2 regions of the Microbacterium thalassium genome follow, and region 1 is predicted to be linked to the other one. Evidence: predicted binding sites of a transcription regulator. Region 1 holds the regulator's gene; the other holds the start of a gene.
The links. Region 1 encodes HspR, which represses chaperone genes until heat shock. Its sites were predicted from a motif close to AAGTTGAGTCNNNNNGACTCAACTT; they were not measured.
Positions count from the first base shown of each region.

Region 2: the regulator HspR is predicted to act here: its motif matches at 5,631-5,655, upstream of HD594_RS16895 (Hsp20/alpha crystallin family protein).

Region 1 is NZ_JACHML010000001.1:790,399-802,401, forward strand. It holds gene HD594_RS03770 (cation:proton antiporter) at 1-1,088, shown strand, start outside; gene HD594_RS03775 (hypothetical protein) at 1,122-1,700, shown strand; gene dnaK (molecular chaperone DnaK) at 1,898-3,769, shown strand; gene HD594_RS03785 (nucleotide exchange factor GrpE) at 3,772-4,413, shown strand; gene HD594_RS03790 (DnaJ C-terminal domain-containing protein) at 4,429-5,433, shown strand; gene HD594_RS03795 (heat shock protein transcriptional repressor HspR) at 5,474-5,965, shown strand; gene HD594_RS03800 (DUF2252 domain-containing protein) at 6,081-7,457, opposite strand; gene HD594_RS03805 (ion channel protein) at 7,483-8,802, opposite strand; gene HD594_RS03810 (DUF998 domain-containing protein) at 8,904-9,971, shown strand; gene HD594_RS03815 (potassium channel family protein) at 10,033-10,773, shown strand; gene HD594_RS03820 (AI-2E family transporter) at 10,770-11,864, shown strand; gene HD594_RS17810 (DUF998 domain-containing protein) at 11,900-12,003, shown strand, end outside.
Region 2 is NZ_JACHML010000001.1:3,646,565-3,658,567, forward strand. It holds gene HD594_RS16865 (glucose PTS transporter subunit IIA) at 1-273, opposite strand, end outside; gene HD594_RS16870 (tyrosine-protein phosphatase) at 401-1,123, opposite strand; gene HD594_RS16875 (DUF2207 domain-containing protein) at 1,446-3,266, opposite strand; gene HD594_RS16880 (MarR family winged helix-turn-helix transcriptional regulator) at 3,364-3,798, shown strand; gene HD594_RS16885 (hypothetical protein) at 3,817-4,365, opposite strand; gene HD594_RS16890 (hypothetical protein) at 4,414-4,989, opposite strand; gene HD594_RS16895 (Hsp20/alpha crystallin family protein) at 5,135-5,590, opposite strand; gene HD594_RS16900 (VOC family protein) at 5,799-6,158, opposite strand; gene HD594_RS16905 (acyl-CoA dehydrogenase family protein) at 6,177-7,340, opposite strand; gene HD594_RS16910 (acyl-CoA synthetase) at 7,352-8,941, opposite strand; gene HD594_RS16915 (MarR family winged helix-turn-helix transcriptional regulator) at 9,021-9,488, shown strand; gene HD594_RS16920 (ABC transporter ATP-binding protein) at 9,765-10,523, shown strand; gene HD594_RS16925 (ABC transporter ATP-binding protein) at 10,520-11,350, shown strand; gene HD594_RS16930 (branched-chain amino acid ABC transporter permease) at 11,347-12,003, shown strand, end outside.

The DNA.
Region 1 (12,003 bases):
GCGGCCTCGCCTTCGGGGAAGGTGGTCTGCTGCCGTTCAACACCGGCGAGGAGTTCATCGAGATCGGCGCCGAGATCGGCGTGATCCTGCTGCTGCTGATGCTCGGCCTCGAGTACACGCCGCAGGAACTGATGGGCAACCTCAACAAGTCGCGGATCGCGGGCGTGTGGGACATGGTCCTGAACGCCACGCCGGGCGCTCTGCTGGCGCTTGCGCTCGGATGGGGGCCGGTGGCCGCCGTCGCGCTCGCCGGCATCACGTGGATCTCGTCGTCGGGCGTCATCGCCAAGATGCTCCACGACCTCGGACGCCTGTCGAACCGCGAGACGCCCACCGTGCTGTCGATCCTCGTGATCGAGGATCTCGCGATGGCCTTCTACCTGCCGGTGCTGACGGCGCTGCTGATCGGCCTCGATCTGGGCGCTAGCGTCCTCACCGTCGTCATCGCGCTCGCCTCGGTGATCCTGATCCTGTACATCGCACTGCGGCACGGGCACTTCGTCTCACGCCTCGTGTGGTCCAAGAGCGCCGAGGTGCTGCTGCTGTCGATCCTGGGGCTCACGATGCTCGTCGCCGGCCTCGCGGCGCAGGCGAGCGTGTCGTCGGCGGTCGGGGCGTTCCTCGTGGGCATCGCCATCTCGGGCCCGGTCGCCGAGCATGCGCACCGGCTCCTGATGCCGCTGCGAGACCTGTTCGCGTCGGTGTTCTTCCTGTTCTTCGGATTGTCGACCGACCCCGCCGATCTGGTCCCCATGCTCGTGCCGGCCATCCTCCTGGCGATCGTCACGATGGGCACGAAGCTGCTCTCGGGGTACCTCGCCGCGCGCGGAGCGGGCATCGCCGAGGCCGGTCGCTGGCGCGCCGGATTCGCTCTCATGCCGCGCGGGGAATTCTCGATCGTGATCGCGGGGCTGGCCATCGCGTCGGGCGTCGACCGATCTCTCGCGGCGCTCGCGACCGCGTACGTCCTCATCACCATCATCGTGGGGCCGATCCTCGCGCGCCTGCCCGATGCGCCGTGGTTCGCGGACTGGACCAAGCGGATCCAGAAAGAGCGGAGCAGGAAGCAGCGGCTGGCCTCCTCGTAGACGGCGCGGACGCGCGGGAGGCAGGATGAGCGCATGGATGCCGAATCCGAGCCCGAATCGCAGCCCTCGTCCGACGACGCCCGTCATCGCGGCAGGCACGCCCGCCGCCGAGAGGCGATCACCGAGGCCGGGGGACCGGCCGCGCTGGTCTCGTACTTCAAGGAGCGCGTGTACGCGACGTTCACGGGGCTCGCCATCGTGATCGTGTCGAGCCAGCATCCCGAGCCGGAGCATGCCTTCCTCGCCCTGGTCTTCGGCGTCCTGGGAATCACGACAGCCGGGTTCGTCTCGGAGATCATCGGCCATCTCGCGGTGCACCGCGACCTGTCGTCGTGGGCCGAGGTCGTCGTGCCCCTGCGTGTTTCGGCGGCGGCGATGGCGACCGTCGTGGCGCCGGCGGCGATGATCGGCGCCGCCTGGGCCGGGTTGCTCGACATCGAACTCGCCCTGACCATCGCCGCCTGGATCTACATCGCAACCCTCGGGCTGATCGGGCTGCTGGTGGTGCGCAGATCCCGGCTGCGGTTCTGGCAGTCGCTGCTGGTCCTGGGGCTGCTGGTGGCGCTGGGGGCTCTCGTGCTGCTGCTGCAGACGGTGGCGAAGTCGGTCTGACACACCGGCAGACCGCATCCGCACACGAACTTGAGTCGAGTCATATCAAGTTCATTTGACACGTCCAGACTCCCCACGTACCCTTGAGTCGTTGCGGCTCAACCCGGGATGTCACCCGTGCCGGCGAGCCGCTCGAAGACTTGTGCACTACCCGGACCGCGGCTCGCGGCCTCGGTCCACACGAAGGAGAGAAACACATGGCACGTGCTGTTGGAATCGACCTCGGAACGACGAACTCCGTCGTCTCCGTGCTCGAGGGCGGCGAGCCCAAGGTCATCGCGAACGCCGAGGGCTTCCGGACGACCCCGTCGGTCGTCGCGTTCACCAAGGACGGCGAGGTGCTGGTCGGCGAGACCGCCAAGCGCCAGGCCGTCACCAACGTCGACCGCACCATCACCTCGGTCAAGCGCCACATGGGCACCGACTGGAAGACCCAGGCGATCGACGGCAAGACGTACACGCCGCAGGAGGTCTCGGCCCGCATCCTGCAGAAGCTCAAGCGCGACGCCGAGCAGTACCTCGGCGACTCGGTGACGGATGCCGTCATCACCGTCCCCGCGTACTTCAACGACGCCGAGCGCCAGGCCACCAAGGAGGCCGGCGAGGTCGCGGGGCTGAACGTCCTGCGCATCATCAACGAGCCCACCGCGGCCGCTCTCGCCTACGGCCTCGACCGCGGTAAGGAGGACGAGCTGATCCTCGTCTTCGACCTCGGTGGCGGAACGTTCGACGTGTCGCTGCTCGAGGTGGGCAAGGACGAGGACTTCTCGACGATCCAGGTGCGCGCCACCGCCGGTGACAACCGCCTCGGCGGCGACGACTGGGACCAGCGCGTCGTGGACTACCTCATGAAGCAGTTCAAGGACACGACGGGCGTCGACGTCTCGGGCGACAAGATCGCGCTCCAGCGTCTCAAGGAGGCCGCGGAGCAGGCGAAGAAGGAGCTCTCGAGCTCGACCTCGACCTCGATCAACCTGCCCTACCTGTCGCTGACCGACTCGGGCCCGGTGTCGCTTTCCGAGAGCCTCTCGCGCGCGAAGTTCGAGGACCTCACCAAGGACCTGCTCGACCGCACCAAGAAGCCGTTCGAGGACGTCATCCGCGAGGCCGGCATCAAGGTCGCCGACATCGACCACGTCGTGCTCGTCGGCGGCTCGACCCGCATGCCCGCCGTCTCCGAGCTCGTCAAGCAGGAGACCGGGGGCAAGGAGCCCAACAAGGGCGTGAACCCGGACGAGGTCGTCGCCGTCGGCGCCGCCCTGCAGGCCGGCGTCCTCAAGGGCGAGCGCAAGGACGTGCTGCTCATCGATGTCACCCCCCTGAGCCTCGGCATCGAGACCAAGGGCGGCATCATGACGAAGCTCATCGAGCGCAACACCGCCATCCCGACCAAGCGAAGCGAGACCTTCACCACCGCCGACGACAACCAGCCGTCGGTGGCGATCCAGGTCTTCCAGGGCGAGCGCGAGTTCACGCGCGACAACAAGCCGCTGGGCACGTTCGAGCTGACCGGCATCGCGCCGGCTCCGCGCGGCATCCCGCAGGTCGAGGTCACCTTCGACATCGACGCCAACGGCATCGTCCACGTGTCGGCCAAGGACAAGGGCACCGGCAAGGAGCAGTCGATGACCATCACCGGCGGCTCGTCGCTGCCGAAGGACGACATCGACCGCATGGTGCGCGAGGCCGAGGAGCACGCGGCCGAGGACAAGAAGCGCCGCGAGTCCGCCGAGACCCGCAACCAGGCCGAGACCCTGTCGTACTCGATCGAGAAGCTCATCAAGGAGAACGAGGACAAGCTCCCCGCCGAGGTGAAGGACTCCGTCCAGGCCGACGTCGACGCGCTCAAGACCGCGCTCGCCGGTGAGGACGACGACGCCGTCAAGACCGCGTTCGACAAGCTCAGCCAGAGCCAGTCGCAGCTCGGCGAGGCGATCTACCAGGCCGGCCAGGCCGCGGGCGAGAACCCCGACCCGGCCGCGAACGAGCCGGGCGCGGGCAACGTCCCGAACCCCGATGAGGACGTCATCGACGCCGAGGTCGTCGACGACGAGGACGAGAAGAAGTAAGCATGGCCGACAAGGACCCCGAAGAGCCGATCGAGAACGACGGCGACGAGGTCCTCGGTGGTGAGGGGCCGGACGCCCAGGCGTCCGGCCCTGAGCCGCAGGAGGGCGCCGAGCCGCAGGAGACGTCCGAGACCTCGCAGCAGGAACCGGACGACCTGACCGTCGACGACATCCTGGGCACGACCCAGAACGTCGACGCCGCAGCTGAGGACGCCGTGCTCGCCGACCTCGAGTCGGCGCTGCTGAACGACCTCAAGCGCCTCCAGGCCGAGTACGCCAACTATCGCCGCCGCACCGAGGAGCAGCGCGAGGTCGAGATCGAGCGCGCCAAGGGCGCGGTCGCGAAGGGCCTCCTGCCGGTGCTCGACGATCTCGACCGCGCCGACAAGCACGGCGATCTGGAGGAGGGCACCCCCTTCGCCGCGATCGCGGAGAAGCTGCGCGGCGTCGCCGAGCGCATGGGCATGTCCACGTACGGCGAAGCCGGCGAGGCATTCGACCCGCAGCAGCACGAGGCCATCTTCCAGGCTCCGACCCCGGGCGTGACCGAGGCGACGATCCTCGAGGTCGTCGAGCCGGGCTATCGCCTCGGGACGGTCGAGCTTCGCCCCGCGAAGGTCGTCGTCGCGGTCCCGGCAGAGTAGGCGGAGGGAGCATCCATGGCCAGTCAGGACTGGTTGGAGAAGGACTTCTACAAGGTCCTGGGCGTGTCGAAGGATGTCGCCGACGCCGATCTGAAGAAGACGTACCGCAAGCTCGCGCGGCAGTACCACCCGGACTCCAATCCGGGTGACACCGTCGCCGAGGCGAAGTTCAAGGAGATCAGCGAGGCGTACTCGGTGCTGTCGGACCCCGATCAGCGCAAGGAGTACGACCAGATCCGCGCGATGGGCGCCGGCGGCGCCCGCTTCACCGCGGGCGGCCAGGGAGCCGGCGGCTTCGAGGACGTGTTCTCCATGTTCAACCAGGGCGGACGCGGCGGCGGCGGTCGATTCCAGTCCGGCGACTTCGACGATCTGTTCGGGATGTTCAATCAGGGCGGCGGCGGAACCGGGTTCGGATCCGGCCGCTTCGGGCAGCCGAGCGGCGGCTTCCGCGGCTACGGCGGCCCCACGCGGGGCGCCGACGTCACGGCGCGCACGACGATCGACTTCATCACCGCCACGAAGGGCGAGACGATCACGCTGCAGGGCGAGGACGGCAAGCCCTTCAAGGTGAAGATCCCCGCCGGGGTGTCCGACGGCCAGAAGATCCGTCTGCGCGGCCGCGGCCGTCCGTCTCCGGACGGCGGCGAGACCGGCGACATCGTCGTGCAGGTCACCGTGCGGCCGCATCCGGTCTTCACGCGCGACGGGCTCAACCTGCGCGTGACGGTCCCGGTGACCTTCACCGAGGCGACGCTCGGCGCCACCATCGAGGTGCCGACGCTCGGCGGCGACCCGGTGAAGCTGCGTGTCGCCCCCGGCACGCCGTCGGGACGTGTCCTGCGCGTCAAGGGCCGGGGCGTCGCGACGGCAAAGGGCACCGGCGACCTGCTCGCCGAGGTCCAGGTCGCCGTGCCCGCGCACCTGGACGACGCCGCCCGCGAGGCGCTCGAGCGGTTCCACAGCCTGGAGCCGAAGGAGAACCCGCGCGCCGACCTGATGGCGAAGGCGCGGGGCTGAAGCATGGACGGGACGACCGGGCCGGGGAGGTGAGCGGATGATGGCGCAACCGCGCGAGTTCGACGAGCACGCGCCGATCTTCGCGATCGCCGCCGCGGCGGAGCTCGCGGGCATGCACCCGCAGACGCTCCGCCAGTACGACCGCCTCGGCCTCGTCGTCCCCGACCGCACGCGCGGCGGATCCCGCCGTTACTCGCTGCGCCACGTCGCGCAGCTGCGCGAGGTCGCCCGCATGTCCGCCGAGGGCATCGGTCTGCCGGCGATCGCGCGCATCCTCGATCTCGAGGACCAGGTGCGCGAGCTGACGGGTCGCGTGAACGCCCTCGAGGAGCGCATCCGCGCCGAGGCCCTGAGCCGTCCCGGCGCCCGCGTGTTCGCCGCCGGCCGCACCGGCTCGGTCATCCCCCTGCGCCACGGCACGCGCGTGCGCCGCGCGACCGAGATCGTCGTGTGGCGCCCCCGACAGCCGCTCCCGACGGCGGAGCAGGACGACGCCGCGGCCGCAGACGAGCCGGAGCCCGACGAGGCGTAGGCCCCGATCTGCGCCGGCCAGTGCACCTGAACTCGCCGAATCCATACGTCGTGCGCGCGCAAGAAGCCATGCGCTCGGCGAGAGCCCATGCAGCGGACGCGCGGAGGTCGCGGCGCTACCCCTCCGCCGCGGCGTGAGCGTGGGCGGCGACGAAGTCCGCGTAGTCCTGCCGCGCGACGTCGGCGTACGCGAACGCCCACGCGGTGATGGACTCGGCCGCGACCTTGCCGCCGCCGACGTATCCCGACACCGTCGCGGCGTTGGGGGACTGGCTGTGCGCGCGGGCCAGCACAGCCGCGCACAGCTGCGCGTGGCGCTGGAAGGGGCCGGCCTCGAGGGTCTCGGCCTCGATGCTGCCCTTGCTGTCGTGGAACTGGCGCAGGTAGTAGTCGGCGCGCGGACCGGTGACGTGCCCCAGGAACGGGTCCGACACCGCCTGCAGGATCCGCTGCATCGCGACCACGCGACCGCCCTGCGCATTGCGAGCGATGTAGGCGGTCACCTGCTGCGGCTGCCGGATGGAGCCGCTCGTGAGCAGGACGCTCGGCTGCGCCTCCTTGGACTGCAGGATGAGGGCGTTCCGGTCGCCGTCCTGCAGCAGCAGCAGATAGCACCGCGTTCCGACGCTCCCGACGCCCACGACCCGCCGGGCGACGTCGACGAGCTCGTAGCCGCGCAGCAGCGCGCCGATGTCGACGGGCACCGTGGCGCGGTACTCCTCGAACAGCTCCTTGACCTGCGCGAGCTGGTCCGAGAACGCCCGGACCATCGTCGGCGGAGACTCGATGAACCGCAATCGCCCATCCGGCGCGGTCTCGGTGAGCTTGTGGGCGGCGCGCTCGCCGGTGCGCCGCTCGGCGTCCTTGATGGCGCTCTTCATGGCGGACCGCGTCTCGGGATCCATCTTTCCGACGGCGCCGTCGAGCTCGAAGTGCTCGAAGTAGCGGTCGACGGGACTCTTCTCGGCGTTCGCCTTCATCACGCGGGCGTACGCTCGCACGGCATCCCGGCAGGCGTCGCGCGCCACGTCGGGCGGGTGCCCGCCCGCCTCGGCCGCGAGCACGATGCTGGTGACCAGGCGCTTGACGTCCCATTCCCACGGCGCCCACGCCGCCTCGTCGAAGTCGTTCAGGTCGAACACGAGGGTCCGCTGCGGCGAGGCGTAGAAGCCGAAGTTGGCGACATGCGCGTCGCCGCACGACCCGACGAGGATGCCGCTGTTGGGATCGGCGGCGAGGTCGGCCGCCATCACGGCCGCGGTGCCGCGATAGAAGGCGAAGGCGCTCGCCGACATCCGCTCGATGCGCAGCGGGACGAGCTCGGGCACGCGGGTTGCGTTCTGGGTCTCGAGGATGCCGAGCGGATCGCGGGTCGTCAGGGTGAGCGCGCTCATCCCCTCACGCGGATGATCGCGGCGCAGCGCCCGGCCCGCATCGATGCGCGCGGCGAGCGGAGTCAGAGGTGGCCACAGTGCCGGACTCGCGTCGGACATGTCCGGAGTGTGGCACGTCTGCTGGTCACGCGGAAGGGCTTTGGTCCTTGGGCGCCTTCTCGTCGGGTCCGGTCTCGTCGTGCTCGGGGTGCACGATCATCTCGGGCCCGCGCGAGACGAGGAGCCACGCCGGCAGCACGGCGACGCAGACCATGGGGATGAGCGTGATGTCGCCGACGATCGCGATCGCCGCGAAGATGCCGATCCACCCGTCGCGCGAGATCGCGAGCGTGAACCCGAGCACGCCGGCCGACAGCGCCAGCCCGAAGGGGATGTCGGGGACGAGGGCATGGAACAGCATGCCCGTGGCGATGCCGAGGAAGATCGCGGGGAAGATGCGGCCGCCGCGGAAGCTCGCCGCCGCGGCCACGACCAGGGCGACCATCTTCACCCCGAGGATGATCGCGAGCTGCCCGGCCGTATAGGTGTCCACGCCCTCGATCAGCTCGGCGCTCTGGTCGAGTCCCTTGAAAAGGGTCACCGGACCCCCGATCGCCCCGAGCGCTCCCAGGAGCACGCCACCCACCGCGGGGACGAGGAACGGATGCCGCATCAGCCGTCGCAGCAGCCGGTGCAGCGGCGGCAGCGCCCACGCCGTGAGCAGGCCGAGTCCGGCGGCGACCGTGGCGATCAGCATGCCCCACACGATGTCGAGAGGCTGAGGGCCGCCGTACGGCTCGATGCCCGGCACCGGGTGGATGCCGCCGCCGAGCAGGTGGGTCGTCACGGCGCCGGCGGAGGCGGCCGCGACGGGGAGGAACAGCCGGTCCCACAGCGAGCCGCGGCCCGGTGCCGCGGCGACCGGCCCGGTGAGCACCAGGGCCGCCGCGATCGGGGTGCCGAACAGCGCGCCGATCGTTCCCGCCAGCGCGAGCACGACCGACAGCCGCACGGGGAACTGCGGCCACAGCTTCGTCAGCGCCCACACGGTCATCGCGGTGATGATCCCGATGATCGGGCTCTCGGGGCCGAGGCTGACGCCGCCGCCGAGTGTGAGGATCGAGGCGAGCGCGATGCCCGGGACGTACTTCATGGGCTGCACGGGCGCGTCGAGCTCGACGGTCGCCGAGTCGGGGCCGCCGTGGCCGGGGACCAGCCACAGGACGAGCCCGACGAGAAGGCCCACGATCGTCAGGGTGATGAAGATCCACCAGCCCGAGTCGCCGTCAACGCCCACCAGGCCCGGCGCGGCGTCCCACAGCACCCACTCCAGGCCGAGCGCGGCCTCGTCCAGCAGCCACAGCACGAGCGCGGCCAGCACGCCCACAGCCACAGCCGGGACGGTGAGCGCGAGCAGACGCTTCGGTGTCGGATCGATCGCAGCCGCCTGTCCGTCGCCGCTCATGGCGCTCAGCCTAGACCGATGGCGCGCCGCGTCGGGAGGAATCGGCGCAGTTGCCGCCGCGACCGGCTGACTTCGGGCGGATGCGGCGATAGCCTCGTGCCGTGAGCACGTCCACCTCACCTCAGGAGGGCCGCCGCGCGCGGCTGGCCGCGGTCGTCCGCGAGTTCGACGGGCGCACCGAGAGATCGCTGGAGTCCCTCGCGATCACGGGCGGCGTCGTGTCGTTCATCGCCGTCGCGTCGCTGGCGCTCCTCGTCTTCCGCCTCGACGCCGCGCCCATCTCGGGGCCGGGCTCCATCGGGCAGTTCGCCGCCATCAGCGGCGCCGTCGTGGCGATGGTGTCGTTCGTCGTCGGGCGCTTCGTCGTCGTGCGTCGGCACGGGGAGCGGATGCGGCTGCCGGACTACCTCGACACCCTCGCGCTCGCCGTCGCGCACGGTGTCATCGCGCTGCTGACCTGGACCCTCCTGTCGGTCATCCTCGAGGAGTCGTTCATCGGCGCCGAGGTGTTCGCGCTGCCGCTGCTGGTGCTCGCCGGTGCGGCCGCCGCCGTCACCGGGTACCTCGCGTTCTACTCGGCGACGCACATGGATCTCATGCTGCTCGCCGTGCTGCTGGCGGTGTTCCTCGCCGAGGGGATCGTCGCCAGCATGCTCACCGCGAGCGACCCGCTGTGGTGGCAGGACCATCTGAGCTCGCTCGGCGTCACGGGCGACATCTCGGCGCTCGCGTTCAATCTCACGCTGATCGTGGCGGGCCTCATCGTCACGACGCTCGCCCGCTACGTCACGATCGACATCCCGACGCCCCACCCCACGGGGCTGCGGAACATGCGGGTGAGCCTCATCCTCGTCGGCATCCTGCTGGCGCTGGTCGGCGTCTTCCACGTCGACCGCTTCTTCTGGATCCACACGTTCGCCGCCTCGGGGATGGCGATCGCGTTCGGCGTGGCGGCCATCGGCATCCGCTGGTGGATCCCCGACATGCCCAAGACCTTCATGGCGCTCGGATGGTGGTTCTTCGCCGTGATCCTGCTGCTCGCGGTCTACTACGCCTTCGGCATCTACACGCTCACGGCCGTCGAGCTGGTCGCCGGCGTGCTCGTGTTCACGTGGATCATCCTGCTGATCCGCAATGCCGCCGCTCTGCAGGCGGACACGCAGGACTGAGCGCGCGAGAACCCGGCGAGGCGACCGCCCGCCGCCGCGGCGGCGCAATAGTCTGCGGAGCATGTCGGAGGAGCGCTGGGAGAAGCTCACCTACTGGCCGTTGATCATCGCGTCGGTGCTGTTCATCGTCGCGTACTCGTGGCAGGTGATCTCGGTGCCGACGGGAATGGCCGAAACGGTCACGCGCTTCGTGATGTTCGCCACGTGGGCGTTCTTCGCCGTCGACTACGTCGTGCGGCTCACGATCGCGCGGGAGCGGCGACGCTGGTTCTTCCGTCACCTGTTCGATCTCGCGGTCGTCCTCATCCCCGCGATGCGGCCGCTGCGCCTGCTGAAGGCGCTCACCGTCATCGCCGCGCTCCAGCGGACCGCCGGGGCCGCGCTGCGCAGCCGCATCGCGATCTACGGCGCAGGGGCGGCCCTCACGCTGATCTGGATGGCCGCGCTCGCCGTGCTCGAGGCCGAGCGCCCCGCGCCCGACTCGAACATCCACACGTTCAGCGACGCCTTCTGGTGGGCGTTCGTCACCATCACCACCGTCGGCTACGGCGACTTCTACCCGGTGACGTCGTGGGGACGGACCGTGGCCGTGCTGCTGATGACCGGCGGCATCGCCGTGGTCAGCATCGTCACCGCCACGGTGTCCTCGTGGGTCCTCGAGAAGGCGGTCGGCGACGACGACGATCAGGAACCCGCGACGCGGGGGCAGGTGCGCCAGGTGGCGCGTCAGATCACGGACGTCGCGGCGCGCCTGGGGGAGGCGCCGCCTGAAAGGCGCGACGGCCCTAGCCTGGGCTCGTGAAGCGCCGCGAAGACCCGTCCCCGTCCCCGCCACCCGTGCCGGTGCTGAGTCCCATGCTGCGCGTGGTCATCGGACTCGCGGCCGGCGTGATCGCGCTCGCCGGGCTCTATTTCGCCCGCGAACTGGTCGGCCCTCTCGCGCTCGGCGCGGTCATCGTCATCATCTGCTGGCCCGTGCGTGCGCCCCTGGTCCGGCGCGGCTGGCCATCGTGGGCCGGCACGACCGCCGTCATCGTCCTCGGCTACGCGATCCTCGCGGCGCTCGCGGCCATGCTGTGGTTCGCGGGGGCGCAGTTCATCCGCCTGGTCGCCGACCTGTCGGTGAACCTGCGCGACACCGCCGATGCGATCGTCGCCGGGCTTGCCGCCCTCGGCCTCGATCAGCAGGCGGCGGACGCGGTGACCTCGGTGCTCGACCCGTCGAACCTCGTCTCGCTGCTGACCTCGCTCACCGGCCAGGCGCTGGCAGTGCTCACCGCGTTCTTCTTCGTGCTCGCCTATGTCATCTTCATGGCCGCGGACGGAGCCCGGTACGCGCGCGCGGCGACGGACTTCGGCCCGTCCTCCCGCCCTGCGATGGAGCGCTTCGCCGACTACAACCGCAACGTCCGCCGCTACTACGTCGTCAATGCCTCGTTCGGCGCGATCGTGGCGATCATCGACGGCCTGGCGCTGTGGGCCCTCGGAGTGCCGGCGCCGGCGGTGTGGGCGATCCTGGCGTTCGTGACGAACTTCGTCCCCAACATCGGGTTCGTGCTCGGTCTCGTCCCGCCGGCGCTGCTGGCCCTCGTCGTGGGCGGCTGGCCGCTCATGCTCGTCGTCGTCGTGATCTACTGCGTCGTCAACGTCACGCTCCAGGTGCTCATCCAGCCGAAGTTCGTCAGCGACGCCGTCAGCCTGAGCCTCACGCTGAGCTTCTTCTCGGTCATCTTCTGGACGTTCGTCATCGGTCCGCTCGGCGCGATCCTGTCGATCCCGCTGACGCTGCTGGTGAGAGCCCTCGTGCTCGAGCAGGACCCGAAGGCCCTGTGGCTGCGGTGGCTGTCCGGCGACACCGCGGCGACGGAGCGTTCCGGACCGATTCAGACCTAGCCGCGGGTGGCGCCCGCGCCCTAGAGTCACCTACCGTGAGTGAATCCTCGACGGCCGCCGCAGCATCCGCCCCCTCCGTCGCGCAGGAGTTCGATGCGACGAGCGCTCGCTCGCTCGAATCGCTGTCGCTCAGCGTCGG
Region 2 (12,003 bases), 2.9 Mb from region 1:
GCTCTCTTCGCCGCCGCCCCCGCCGCCCATGCCGGGCAGCGCCATGATGTCGTTGTAGACGTTCTGCACGCCGCCGCCGATGACCACCTGGTAGCGGTCGCCGGCCTGCGGCACGGCTCCCATCACGCCGGGGATCGCCTCGACGGCCCCCTTGTCGACGGCGGATCCGTCGATCAGCTGGAATCGCAGCCGGGTCGCGCAGTGCGTCAGGCTCTGGATGTTGCCGGCCCCGCCGACCTTCTCGACGATGTCGGCAGCTGGACTCTCAGCCATGGACGTCACTCCTTCGATGAGGCGTCGGCAGCGGCCCGAAGGCCGTTCCGACAGCGCCGTCGTTCCCCCTGGCCGCGAGCCTATTGCAGCCCGGCGCGCGCGTCGATAGGCCCGGCGTCGGCCGTCGTCACGTCGTCTGCACCGCCGCCCCGCGCCACGTGCGCACCGCCGCGCGGGCAGGGTCTGCGACCTCCGCGGCCGCGAACCACGCGTCCACGTCGATCCCCTCGTAGATCGATACGAAGGCGGATGCGGGCGTGTGTCCGAACCGCTCCAGCACCGCCATGCGCTCGGCGACATGGGACGATCTCCCCCGCAGCGCCTCCATCGCCTCGGCGTTCGCGAACGACTCCAGGTAGTCCGCCGTGGCCGCCTCGGTCGTGACGCCCAGCGCCCGCAGCAGCACCGCCGAGACGAACCCGGTGCGGTCCCATCCCGCACCGCAGTGGAAGAGCACCGCTCCGTCGCGCGCGCTCGCGATGGCATCCAGCACCGAACGCATCCGCTCCGGCAGCTGAGCGAGATGGTCGAGGTAGTACAGCGGCGTCCCCCAGCGCCCGTCGGCTTCGATCGGCTCCCAGAAGCGGCGGTTCATGCCGCCGTCGAGGTCCACCGTGATGCGGTCGAGGTCCGGGGGCACATCGTCGGTGCGCTCCTCGGGCCGACGCAGGTCGATCACCGTCGCCACTCCGCGAGCGCGCAGGCGGGCCCACCCGCCGTCGTCCACGTGATCGAGGGCCTCGGATCGGAAGAACACCCCGGTCGGCGTCGTCGTCCCGTCGGCCCGGTCCAGCCCGCCGAGATCGCGCGCGTTGGCGAGGCCGGCGATGTCGAGGCGCAGCGGGGTCATGCGACGAGTCTTGCATCCGGTCCGCGCGCCCGGGCACGGCTGTCGGCCCCTGACTTCGGCGCGTTCCGCCACGGCGCAGACCACCGAAACGGGCCGACACCGGGCCGTTGTCTGACCGCTTCCTATGAGCCGCAAAAGAATCACAGAAAGATAACGACAAACCCTTGCCGCCGTTATCTATCCGTTATAGAGTGCTTGCACGGTAGTTGTTTTGCTGTGGCAGCTACCGGCATGTGATTGCAGGACACTCTTGGTGCAAGGGACAAGGGCCGGTCGGGAGCCTCTCCGACCGGCCCTTACTCTTGCCCGCGCGCAGCCGGGCTCAGACCCCGCCGCCGCCTCCGCCGCCGCCTCCTCCTCCGGCCGAGCCGCCGCCGCCCGAACCGCCCGACGTCGAGGCCGACGATGACGTGCTCGCCGACAGGCTCGAGATGCCGCGCGAGAACGCGTAGGCGTTGAAGGCGCTGCGCCCCGCGTACCAGCTCGGGCCGTTGTTCGGGCCGTACAGCACCGCCAGCTGCTCGGACCACTGCTTCTCCTGCCCGAACACGACCGCGTACGGCAGCAGCGCCTCGTAGATCTTCAGCATCTGCCGCGGATCGTCGACGTCGACCGGCACCCGCTCGGCGCCCTTCGGGGACTGCAACATGCGGATGCGGTCGGCCTCGGCCCATTCGATGAAGACCTTCAGGCCCGCGAGGTGGTCGCGCGTCTCGGCGCCCTTCGCCGTCAGCGGCTGACGCGACACGAGGGTGATGACCACGAGCACGGAGATCGCCGCGCCCACGATGACGGCGAAGGGGACGAGCCCGCTCATGCCGTTCTCCATGCCGATGAAGCCGAAGAACGCCACGAGCGCACCGGTCGCGATCATCCCGAGGATCGGCCACGCCCGTGCGCCGGCCGGAACCCTGCGACGCAGCCCGCGGCGCTTGAGCTCCTTGGTGGCCGCGGCGAGGATCCGCTGGGCCGCCGACGACAGGCGCTTGTCGCTCTTGCCGAACTCGAACACCTCACCCGGCCGCCCGTAGGGGAACAGCGCCGACAGCAGCATCCGCCCGTCGCCGTCCGCCCGCGACGGGTCGATGAGCTCGGCGCTCAGGCGAGCGCTGCCGAACCAGCGAGGCGGGCCTTCGATGATGCGGATGCTGCCGACCACGGCCTGCTCGAGCACTTCGGCGGGGATCGCCTTGCTGGTCTTGCCGAGCATCACGGCGCTCTCGAGCGCGTCGATCACCGCCGGCGGCGTGTACTCGGCGATGATCGTCGGCCGACCGGGCTCGTCGCGCAGGAACCGGCGGCGCACCCAGATCGTCATCGCGAGCACGGCGACCACGCCCGCCGCGGCGATCGCCTGGAGCCACCCCCACACCGAGGCGAAGTACGACGTGTCGAACGGCGTGAACGTGCCGGCCTCGAACGCGACGGCGATCGTCAGGGTCTGGTACGGGCCGACGTCCGACACGGACGCGCGGATGGTGGTGGAACCGTCCTCGGCGGCATCAGCCGTGATGTCGCACGTGTCCGTCGAGCCGGTGTAGCCGGCGTAGCAGGCCCGGTCGCCGGTGAGCGCCGCCGCGAGGTCGGGCGGCACCACGAGCGCGACCGAGACACGGCCGAACGGCTGGCGCCATTCCTCGCCGTTGACGTCCCAGTAGAACTCGTCGACGCCGGTGTCGGAGAAGAACCGGGTGACGTTCTGGAGCGTGTACGTGAAGACGTACGTCTGCGTCCCGAGCACGTAGTCGTCGGCGCGCGAGGTCATCGAGTAGTAGCCGTCGGAGCTGTCGACCTCGGACGCCCGGGGGTTGCCCTCGCCGTCGGTGATCGACACGAGATGCGGGAACAGCGGGATGCCCAGGTACGAGTCGGGGATGCTGCGGCGCATGCCGCGGTTCTGGTCGAAATCGGGGAACTGCGCCACGAACGTCTCGACGACGGTGAGGGTGCTCGCGCCGTCCTCCGCCCGGCCGAGGGTGTACTCCACGTCCATGCTCGCGAACGTGAAGTCGTCCACCCCGGCGGTGACGATGGCGTTCGGCACCGACTCGGGGGCCGGCGCGGCAACAGCCGGCGCGGTACCGGCGAAGATCGACCCGGCCGCGACGGCGATCACGATCAGGATGCGGGCCGGTCCCGGCATCCGCTTCCCCGCCGACAAGCCCGCACGACGTGCATTCCCCACCAAGCTCCCCATGGCAAGAGCCTATGACCCGCCGGTTCGCTCTACTCTGGTGGACATGACCGACCGCCGCCTCGCCATCGACGCGTGGGAGAGCCTGTTCCGCGCCCAGCACGAGGTGTTCGCCGAGATCAGCGCCGACTTCGACGGAGCGGAGCTGTCGCAGGGCGAATACGACGTGCTGCTGACGGTGACGCGCGCCGACGAGATGACCGCGAAGCTGCGCGATGTCACCGCGCGGATGCTGATCAGCCAGCCGAGCGTGTCGCGCCTGGTCGACCGCATGGTGGCGCGGGGCCTGCTCACCAAGTGCGCCGACCCGGGCGACGGTCGGGGCTCCCTCGTCACGGCGACCGAGGAAGGCGCTGTCGCGTTCCGCAAGGTGGCGTCGCAGCACGGCCGCTCGATCGCGGCGCGCATGTCCAAGCTCAGCGACGGCGAGCTGTCGCAGCTGCACACCCTCACGGCGAAGCTGCGCGACGACGGGGACTGAGCCGGTCCGGACGGCGGGTCAGCCGCCGATCGGGGTGAGCTGGACGACGGTCCACACGACCACGAGCGCGACCGCCGCGAGCGCGGCCACGGCGAAGACCGTCGCGACCGCCCGGGACGCCGCGACGGCCGGCAGGAGGAACGCCGCGAGCAGGCCGGTCAGCGCCGCCGGGAGGATCAGCGCGAGCAGGGCGAAGGTGGCGCCGGCACCGACGTGGCCGCTGCCCAGTGCGATGAAGACGCCCGGAATGACCGCGGCGGCCGCGCCGACGACGGTGAACACGGCGGCGGCCCTGCGCGGGTACCGCGCCGATGCTGCGAGCGGCCGCGCAAGGATCAGCGCGACGGCCGGGACTCCGATCACGGCCGTCACGACCGACACGATCGCCGTCGCGACCATGGTCCCGGCGAGCACGGTCGGATGCTCGACCTCGTCCGCGGCCATCGCGGTCCAGGCCAGCGAGCCGAGCCACAGGCCGAGCGCCCCGAAGACGGTGTAGAGCGGGATGCCCACCGTCGCAGCCGTCCACCCCGATGCGGTCCTGGCCGCCACCGCCTGCTCGCTCATCGCGTCCTCCTCGGTCGCCGGGTGCCTGCTCATCATGCCCTATGGAGCTCAGCCGACGGCGCAGGCGAGCAGCGTCCAGCGGTCCAGGGGCGCGAACGCCAGCACCGCCCACAGGCCGACGACGACGACGGCGAACCACTTCGCGGCGACGAACAGGCGGATGAGCACGCTCGAGTGCTCGACCCGGCCGACGAGCGCGCCCCCCACCGCTCCCGTGAGGGCGGCCGGGAGCACGAGGCCGAGCATCGTCGCGGCGATCCCGGCAGCCGGGTGGAGGCATCCGATCACGATGAGGATGCTGGGGACGAGCGCGCCCGCGGCGCCCAGCGCGGCACCGAGCGCGACGCGGCGCACCGGCGTCGTCCCGATGCGGGGGAACACGCTCCGCGACAGCGACGACACGCCCGCGATGCCGACCACGGCGGCGACGGCACTGGCCGCCCCGATCGCGGCGGTCGGCCCGCCGAGGACCGACGGTGCCAGCACGTCGTCGCACACGACGCGGTTCCACAGGGCGGTCGCCGCCCACAGGCCGATTCCGCCGAACACCGTGTACAGCGGGATCCCGATCGTCGTCGCCAGGCGTGCACGTGCGCCGGCGTGCGCGAGAACGTCGGCGTTCACCGCTTCCTCCCCAGAACTCGTCGGCGCGGAGCGGCATCGATGCCGCATCCGTCCCATGCTCCCACGCGCCGGATGGCGCGCCCCTCACGCGAAGGGGCGCGCCATCCGGTTGCGCTGCGAGCAGCCTCTCACGGCGTCGGTGCGATCACTGGTCGACAGGCTGCGGCCCCTCGGTCGACTCGTGAGCCTTGATCACCGGCGCACCCTCTTCGGTGGACACCTCGATCTTGCGCGGCTTGGCCTTCTCGCTGACCGGGATCGTGACGCTCAGCACGCCGTTGCTGTAGGTCGCGGCGATGCGGTCGGTGTCGATGCCCTGGCCGAGGTTCAGCTGGCGGATGAAGCTCGCCGCCTCGCGCTCGCGGGTGATCCACTTGACTCCCTCGCCCGTGGTGAGCGTGCGCTCGGCCCGGATCGTCAGCAGCTGACCGTCGACGTCGATGTCGACCGAACCGGGGTCGATGCCCGGAAGGTCGGCGGTGAGGACGTAGTGGTCACCGTCGCGGTACAGGTCCATCGGCATGCGGCGCGGGCCGCGGCGGGCGTCGAAGAGTCCCGAAGCCAGTCGGTCGAGGTCGCGGAACGGGTCATAGGTTGCCATGGTCGTCTCCTTCTGTCGGTTGTTTCGGACTCTGGTCTGAAAGTTGAGCCCTCTCGACTCAACTAGAGAGAGATTAGCACTCTCCATCCCCGAGTGCTAATGACTTTCGTCCTCTCTTCGCGCACGGCGAACACCCGACGCCGACAGACGTGCGCCGGTCTCCGGCGCCGCCCGGACGGCGGCGCACCCGCAGCCTTGTCGCCGGCGCTCAGGGGCGCTGGAACGCGATCAGGCCGATCGTGTTTCCCTCGGAGTCGCGGATGAACGCCTGCCACTCGTCGTACCCCACGGGGCCGAGCGCGTCGTCGTCGTGGTGGAAGATCACGTGCGGAGGCGAGACGACCTCGGCGCCGACGCGCTCGAGCGCCTCGTGCACATTGTCGACCTGCAGGTACACGAGGGTCGACGGGGCATTGCGGTCGAGCAGGAGGCGCGTGCCCGCGAGGTCGAAGAACAGCAGCCCGGCCTCGTCGAAGCGGGCGATGGATCGCATCCCGATGAGCCGGGCGTAGAAGTCCTCCGCGCGGTCGAGATCAATCGCCCGCTGGGCGACCTGGACGAGTCTCACGCCGCCAGTCTCGCACCGTCACACGAAAGCCTGCATGCCGGTGATGGCGCGCCCGAGGATCAGGGTGTTCACCTCGCGGGTGCCCTCGAAGGAGTACTGGGCCTCCGCATCGGCGAAATGACGGATGACGTCGTAGTCGATGACGATGCCGTTGCCGCCGAGGATCTCGCGACACCAGGCCACCGCCTCGCGCGTCCGGGACGTGGCGTACAGCTTCGCCATCGCCGAGTGCTCGTCCGAGGAGACGCCGCGGTCGTTCAGGGCCGCGACGCGGACGACCATCGCCAGTGACGCGGTGATGTTGCCGAGGGACTTCACGAGCAGGTCCTGGACGAGCTGGAACGACGCGATCGGCTTGCCGAACTGCGTTCGCGCCCGCGCGTAGGCGAGAGCGTGCTCGTACGCGCCGATGGCGTTCCCGACAGCCGACCAGGCGACGTCGAGACGGGTGGCCTGCAGCACCCTGTTCGTGTCCGCGAAGCTGTTCGCCTCGGCGAGGTGCCAGGAGTCGGGGACGCGCACGTCGGTCAGCGTGATGTGCGCGTTCTGCACGATGCGCAGGCTGTATTTACCCTCGATCTTGTCGGCCCGATAGCCGGGCGTGCTCGTCGGCACGATGAAGCCCTTGACCTGGTCGTCGGCTTCGTCGCGGGCCCATACGACGACGACATCGCCCCACGTGGCGTTGCCGATCCAGCGCTTCTCGCCGTTGAGCACCCAGTGGTCGCCGTCCCGGCGCGCCGTGGTCCGCAGGCCGCGCGCGACATCCGACCCGGACTCCGGCTCGGTGAGCGCGAACGAGCCGATGACCTCCCCGGTCGCCATCCTCGGAAGCCACTCGGCCTGCTGCTCGACCGAGCCGCACAGCGCGATCGAACCGCTCGCCAGCCCGGTGTGCACGCCCGCGAACGTCGCCAGCGAGGAGTCGACCCGCGCCAGTTCGAGCGTCACGAACCCGCGGAACACGGCCGAGTTCTCGAAGGCCGCGTGGTCTCCGCCGAAGGAGTAGACGCCGAGCTCGGCCAGCGGCCCGATGATCTCGGCCGGGAACTCCGCCCGCTCCCACAGGCCGTTCACCTGCGGGCGGACCTCCGATTCCAGGTACGCGCGCAGCGCGAGCAGAGTCTGCCGCTCCGGCTCGGTGAGGTCGTCCTCGAATCCGAGCAGGTCCGCCGCGAGCATGCCGCCCGCGGTCACGAGAGCGCCCCGACCGCGTGGGCGTCGCGCAGCAGATGCTTCTGCACCTTTCCCGTCGCCGTGCGTGGAAGCTCAGCGACGAACTCGAAGAGCTTCGGGATCTTGTAGCGCGCGAGTCCGTCTGCCAATGCGGCCCGCATGCCGTCCGCGTCGAGGGCGGCGCCGGCCTCGAGCACGATCAGCGCCTTGCCGACTTCACCCCAACGCTCGTCGGGAACCCCGATGACGGCGGCTTCCACCACGCCCGGAACGTCCAGCAGCGCGCTCTCCACCTCGGACGGGTACACGTTCTCCCCTCCCGAGATGAACATGTCCTTCGACCGGTCCTTGAGGAAGTGGAAGCCGTGCTCGTCCTTCTCCGCGACGTCACCGGACTTGTACCACTCGCCGTCGAACGATTCGGCCGTCGCCCGCGGGTTGTCCCAGTACCCGAGCATGATGTTCAAGCCCCGCACGTAGATCTCGCCGGACTCGCCGACCGCGGCGTCGTGCCCGTCGGCGGCGACCACTCGCACGTCCGTGAAGAAGTGCTGTTTGCCGGCCGACCCCTCCTTGCGGATGGCTTCGGCAGGCGACAGCAGCGTCACCGCCGGCGCCGCCTCGGTGAACCCGTATCCCTGCTGCAGCTCGACGCCCTTGCTGTTCCACTGTCGCAGGACCCGACTCGGCACGGGGGCGCCGCCCACGATGAGGGTCCTCAGGTCCGGGAACGCCATCACCTCGAAGCCGTCGACGCCTGCCATCGCATCGAGCATGGCGGGCACCGCGAACATGGAGTTCACGTGCAGTTCCCGCAGTGTGCCCACGACCGCCACGGGGTCGAAGTGGCGTTGGATGAGGATGTGCCCGCCCTTCAGGAACATCGGCAGCACGAGCGCGTTCAATCCGGCGATGTGGAACAGCGGCGCGACGGCGAGCGACACGTCGCCGGTGCGGAGGTCGGTGGAGATGAGCATGTTCAGACCGCTGTAGGTCATGTTGGCGTGGCTGAGCACGGCGCCCTTGGGGCGGCCGGTCGTGCCGGACGTGTACATGATCAGACACGGGTCGTCGAGCCCGACTGCCGCCGGCGTCGACTCCTCCGAACCCGCTGCGAGCAGCGCCTCGTACTCGCGCGCCCACGTCTCGTCGTCACCGGCGTCGTAGTCGACCGAGACCATCTGCACGCCGAACGCCTCCTGCTCGAGCATTCGCGCGATGGCTCGCTGCTCCGCCCCGAACAGCAGCATCCGCGCTCCGGAGTCGTTGAGGATGTACCCCACTTCACCGTGCGAAAGGCGCGCGTTCACGAGCACCGCTATGGCGCCGATGCGTCCGAGCGCGAACAGCGTCTCGAGCAGTGCGGGGTGGTTGAACCCCATGTACGCGACGCGGTCGCCGTGGCGGACCCCGAGGTCGGCGAGTGCGCCGGCGAGCTTGCGCACCCGCCGATCGACCTCGGCATACGAGGTCGACTCTCCTTCAAAGGTCCACGCCGGCAGGTCCGGCGCAAGCAGAACCCGCCGCTCCGCCCACGTGCCGAGCCCGTAGTTCGTGGGAGGAATCTGAGAGTGAGGGGCGCCGAAAGCTCCGGTCGACGTTGACATGGGGACATTCGAACAGAGACCGTTGACCTTGTCAATGATTTATCCTTACCAGCGCATGCGATATGGTGTTCACCATTGCGTGACAGAAGGGCACACGGTGAAGGAGAACGCGAAGGAGCGGCTCAAGAGCGCCACCCTCTACGAGGACATGGGCTTCCTCCTCACACGCTCCCGCGCCGTGTGGGTCGCGCGCGACCGAGCCTTCTTCGCCGAGTTCGGCCTCAACGGCCGCCTGTACGCGGTGCTGTCCCTGGCGGCCTCGGGAGAGAATCCGACGCAGCGCGAACTCGCCGACTTCCTGCGCCTGGACGCGAGTCAGATCGTCGCGCTGATCGACGACCTCGAACAGCGCGGCTACGTCGAACGACGCAGCTCGCCCACGGACCGCCGAACGAACATCATCGTCGCGACCGACGCCGGCAGGCAGGTGCACGGCGAAGCCCGCGCAGCAGCTCGCGACGGCGAGCAGAGCATGGGGCCGAGCCTGAACGCCGAAGACCGGGCGACGCTGCTCGCCCTGCTTCAGCGCGTCGCCTTCGAGGAGTGATCGGCGAGCCCGTCCGGGCTCGGCCGTCGTGAGCTTCTCCCCCCCCCCGCGGGCGGACATCCGCCCCGGAGTTCCCGCCTGCCCGCCTACGCGACGAGGCGCGAACAGTCAACATGATTCCAGTCAGCGGGATTTGATTGACATCTTCAATGATGTCGGTTACGTTCATGGTGTCGCCAGATCGTTGACACATTCAACGTTCGGCGGCAGGAGCCCGATACGAGGTTCACAACGACGTGGATGGGATTGGCAGTGCTTGAGTTCCAGCATCTATCGGTGCGATACGGCGCCGGAGTCGAGGCCCTTCGGGACGCGACGCTGAGCCTCGCCGAGGGGCGTGTGACGGCGATCATCGGCGGAAACGGCGCCGGCAAGAGCACGATGCTGCGCGCCGCGAGCGGTCTCCTGGGCTTCCACGGGGGGACGATCACCGACGGCGACGTCCTGCTCGGGGGAGACCCCATCAGCAAGCTCAGCGCCGCGAAGATCGTGGAGCTCGGCGTGGTGCACGTACCGGAGGGTCGCCGGGTCTTCGGCGATCTCACCGTCATCGACAACCTGCGCGCGGGGGCTGCGACCGTCAAGAGCGGGCGCAAGCGCGATCAGAAGCTCGCCGAGGTGCTGGAGCTGTTCCCGATCCTCGCCGAGCGCCGGAACCAGCGCGCCGGCCTGCTCTCGGGCGGCCAGCAGCAGATGCTCGCGATCAGCCGGGGGATGATGAGCTCTCCGAAGGTCATCCTGCTCGATGAGCCGACGCTCGGCCTCGCTCCCCAGACGGTCGAGCAGGTCGCCTCGGTCATCACACAGATCAATGCGCTCGGAATCACCGTGGGGGTCGTGGAGCAGAACGCCGCCATGGCCCTGCGGATCTCCGACTACGGCTACGTCATCGAGCAGGGTCACGTCGTGCTCGAAGACGAGGCCGCGCCCCTGCGCGACTCCCCCGACGTGCAGAAGCTCTTCCTCGGCGGCGATGCCGTCGAAACGGAGTCCGAAGCCCACGAATACAAGACACTCTCGAGGTGGTCGGCATGAGCCCCCGCACCCTCAAGGTCCAGAACGTCTCGCTCTCGTTCGGCGGCATCAAGGCCCTCTCCGGCCTGTCGTTCACCGTGCAGCCGGGAACGATCCACGCGGTCATCGGCCCGAACGGGGCCGGCAAGTCGTCGTGCTTCAACGTCATCTCCGGCGTCTACAAGGCCGACGTCGGATCGGTGACGCTCGGCGACGTCGAGCTGCTCGGGATGAAGCCGCACGTGATCGCCGGGCAGGGGATCGGACGGGCCTTCCAGAACATCGCCCTCGCCCCGCACGAGACGGTCCTCGACAATCTCATGGTCGCGCGCTATCGGCTGACCAAGGCGGGGATGCTCTCGACGGGCCTCGGACTTCCCGGTGCGCGGCGCGAGGCACGCATCCATCGGGATCGCGTGCTCGAGATCGCCGACTTCGTCGGGCTGAACGACGTGCTGACCACGGATGCGGGACTGCTCTCGTACGGCTGGCGCAAGAAGGTCGAGCTGGCTCGAGCACTCGCGACCGAACCCGAGATCCTCATGCTCGACGAGCCGGTGGCCGGCATGCCTTCGGGCGAGAAGATGGAGATCGCCGGACTCATCGGGGCGATCCGCGACGCTCTGGGCATCTCGGTGATGCTCGTCGAGCACGACATGCCGATGGTCATGAGCATCGCCGACCGCGTCACGGTGCTGGACTTCGGGCGTCAGATCGCCGACGGCACCCCCGACGAGGTCCAGAACGACCCCCACGTGATCGAGGCGTACCTGGGCACCACGACGGTGGGCGAACAGACCTCGGCGATTGCGACGCGCGTCGTGCGCGGAAAGAAGGGCAAGCGATGAACGTGCTGCAGGTGTTCCTCACCGGCCTCTCGCTCAGCGCGATCTACGCGCTCCTGGCGGTCGGGTTCGTCGTCATCTACAAGGGCACCAAGGTCGTGAACCTGGCGCAGGGCGCGGTCATGATGATCGGCGTCTACGTCGTGTTCAAGCTCAACACCGGCCTCGACTTCTGGATCGTCGCGCTGATCGGCATCGCCGTGGGAGCCGCGGCAGCGGTCATCATCCAGCTGATCCTTTCCCTGTCGAAGTCGCACGATCACCTCGTCGCGACGATCATCACGATCGCCATCGACATGATCGTCACCGCGATCCTCCTGGTCGAGATGCGCGACCTGATGCTCTACATCCCCGGACCGTGGGCCGACGCGGTGATCCAGATCGGCGGCGCCGCCATGCCGGTCGCGCGAGTCGCGGCGTTCGCGACCGCGATCCTGGCCATCGGCGCGTTCTTCGTCGTCTTCCGCTACACGACCTTCGGCGTCCGGATGCGGGCGGCCGCGAGCGACCCCGAGACGGCGGCCCTGATGGGTGTCAGCGGACGAAGCGTCGCGCTGTGGTCGTGGGGGATCGGCGGCGGGCTCGCCGTGATCGCCGGCATCTTCCTCGCCGGGTTCCCGGGGGCGGGCCTTCCTGCTTTCGGAAGCGCGCTCGCG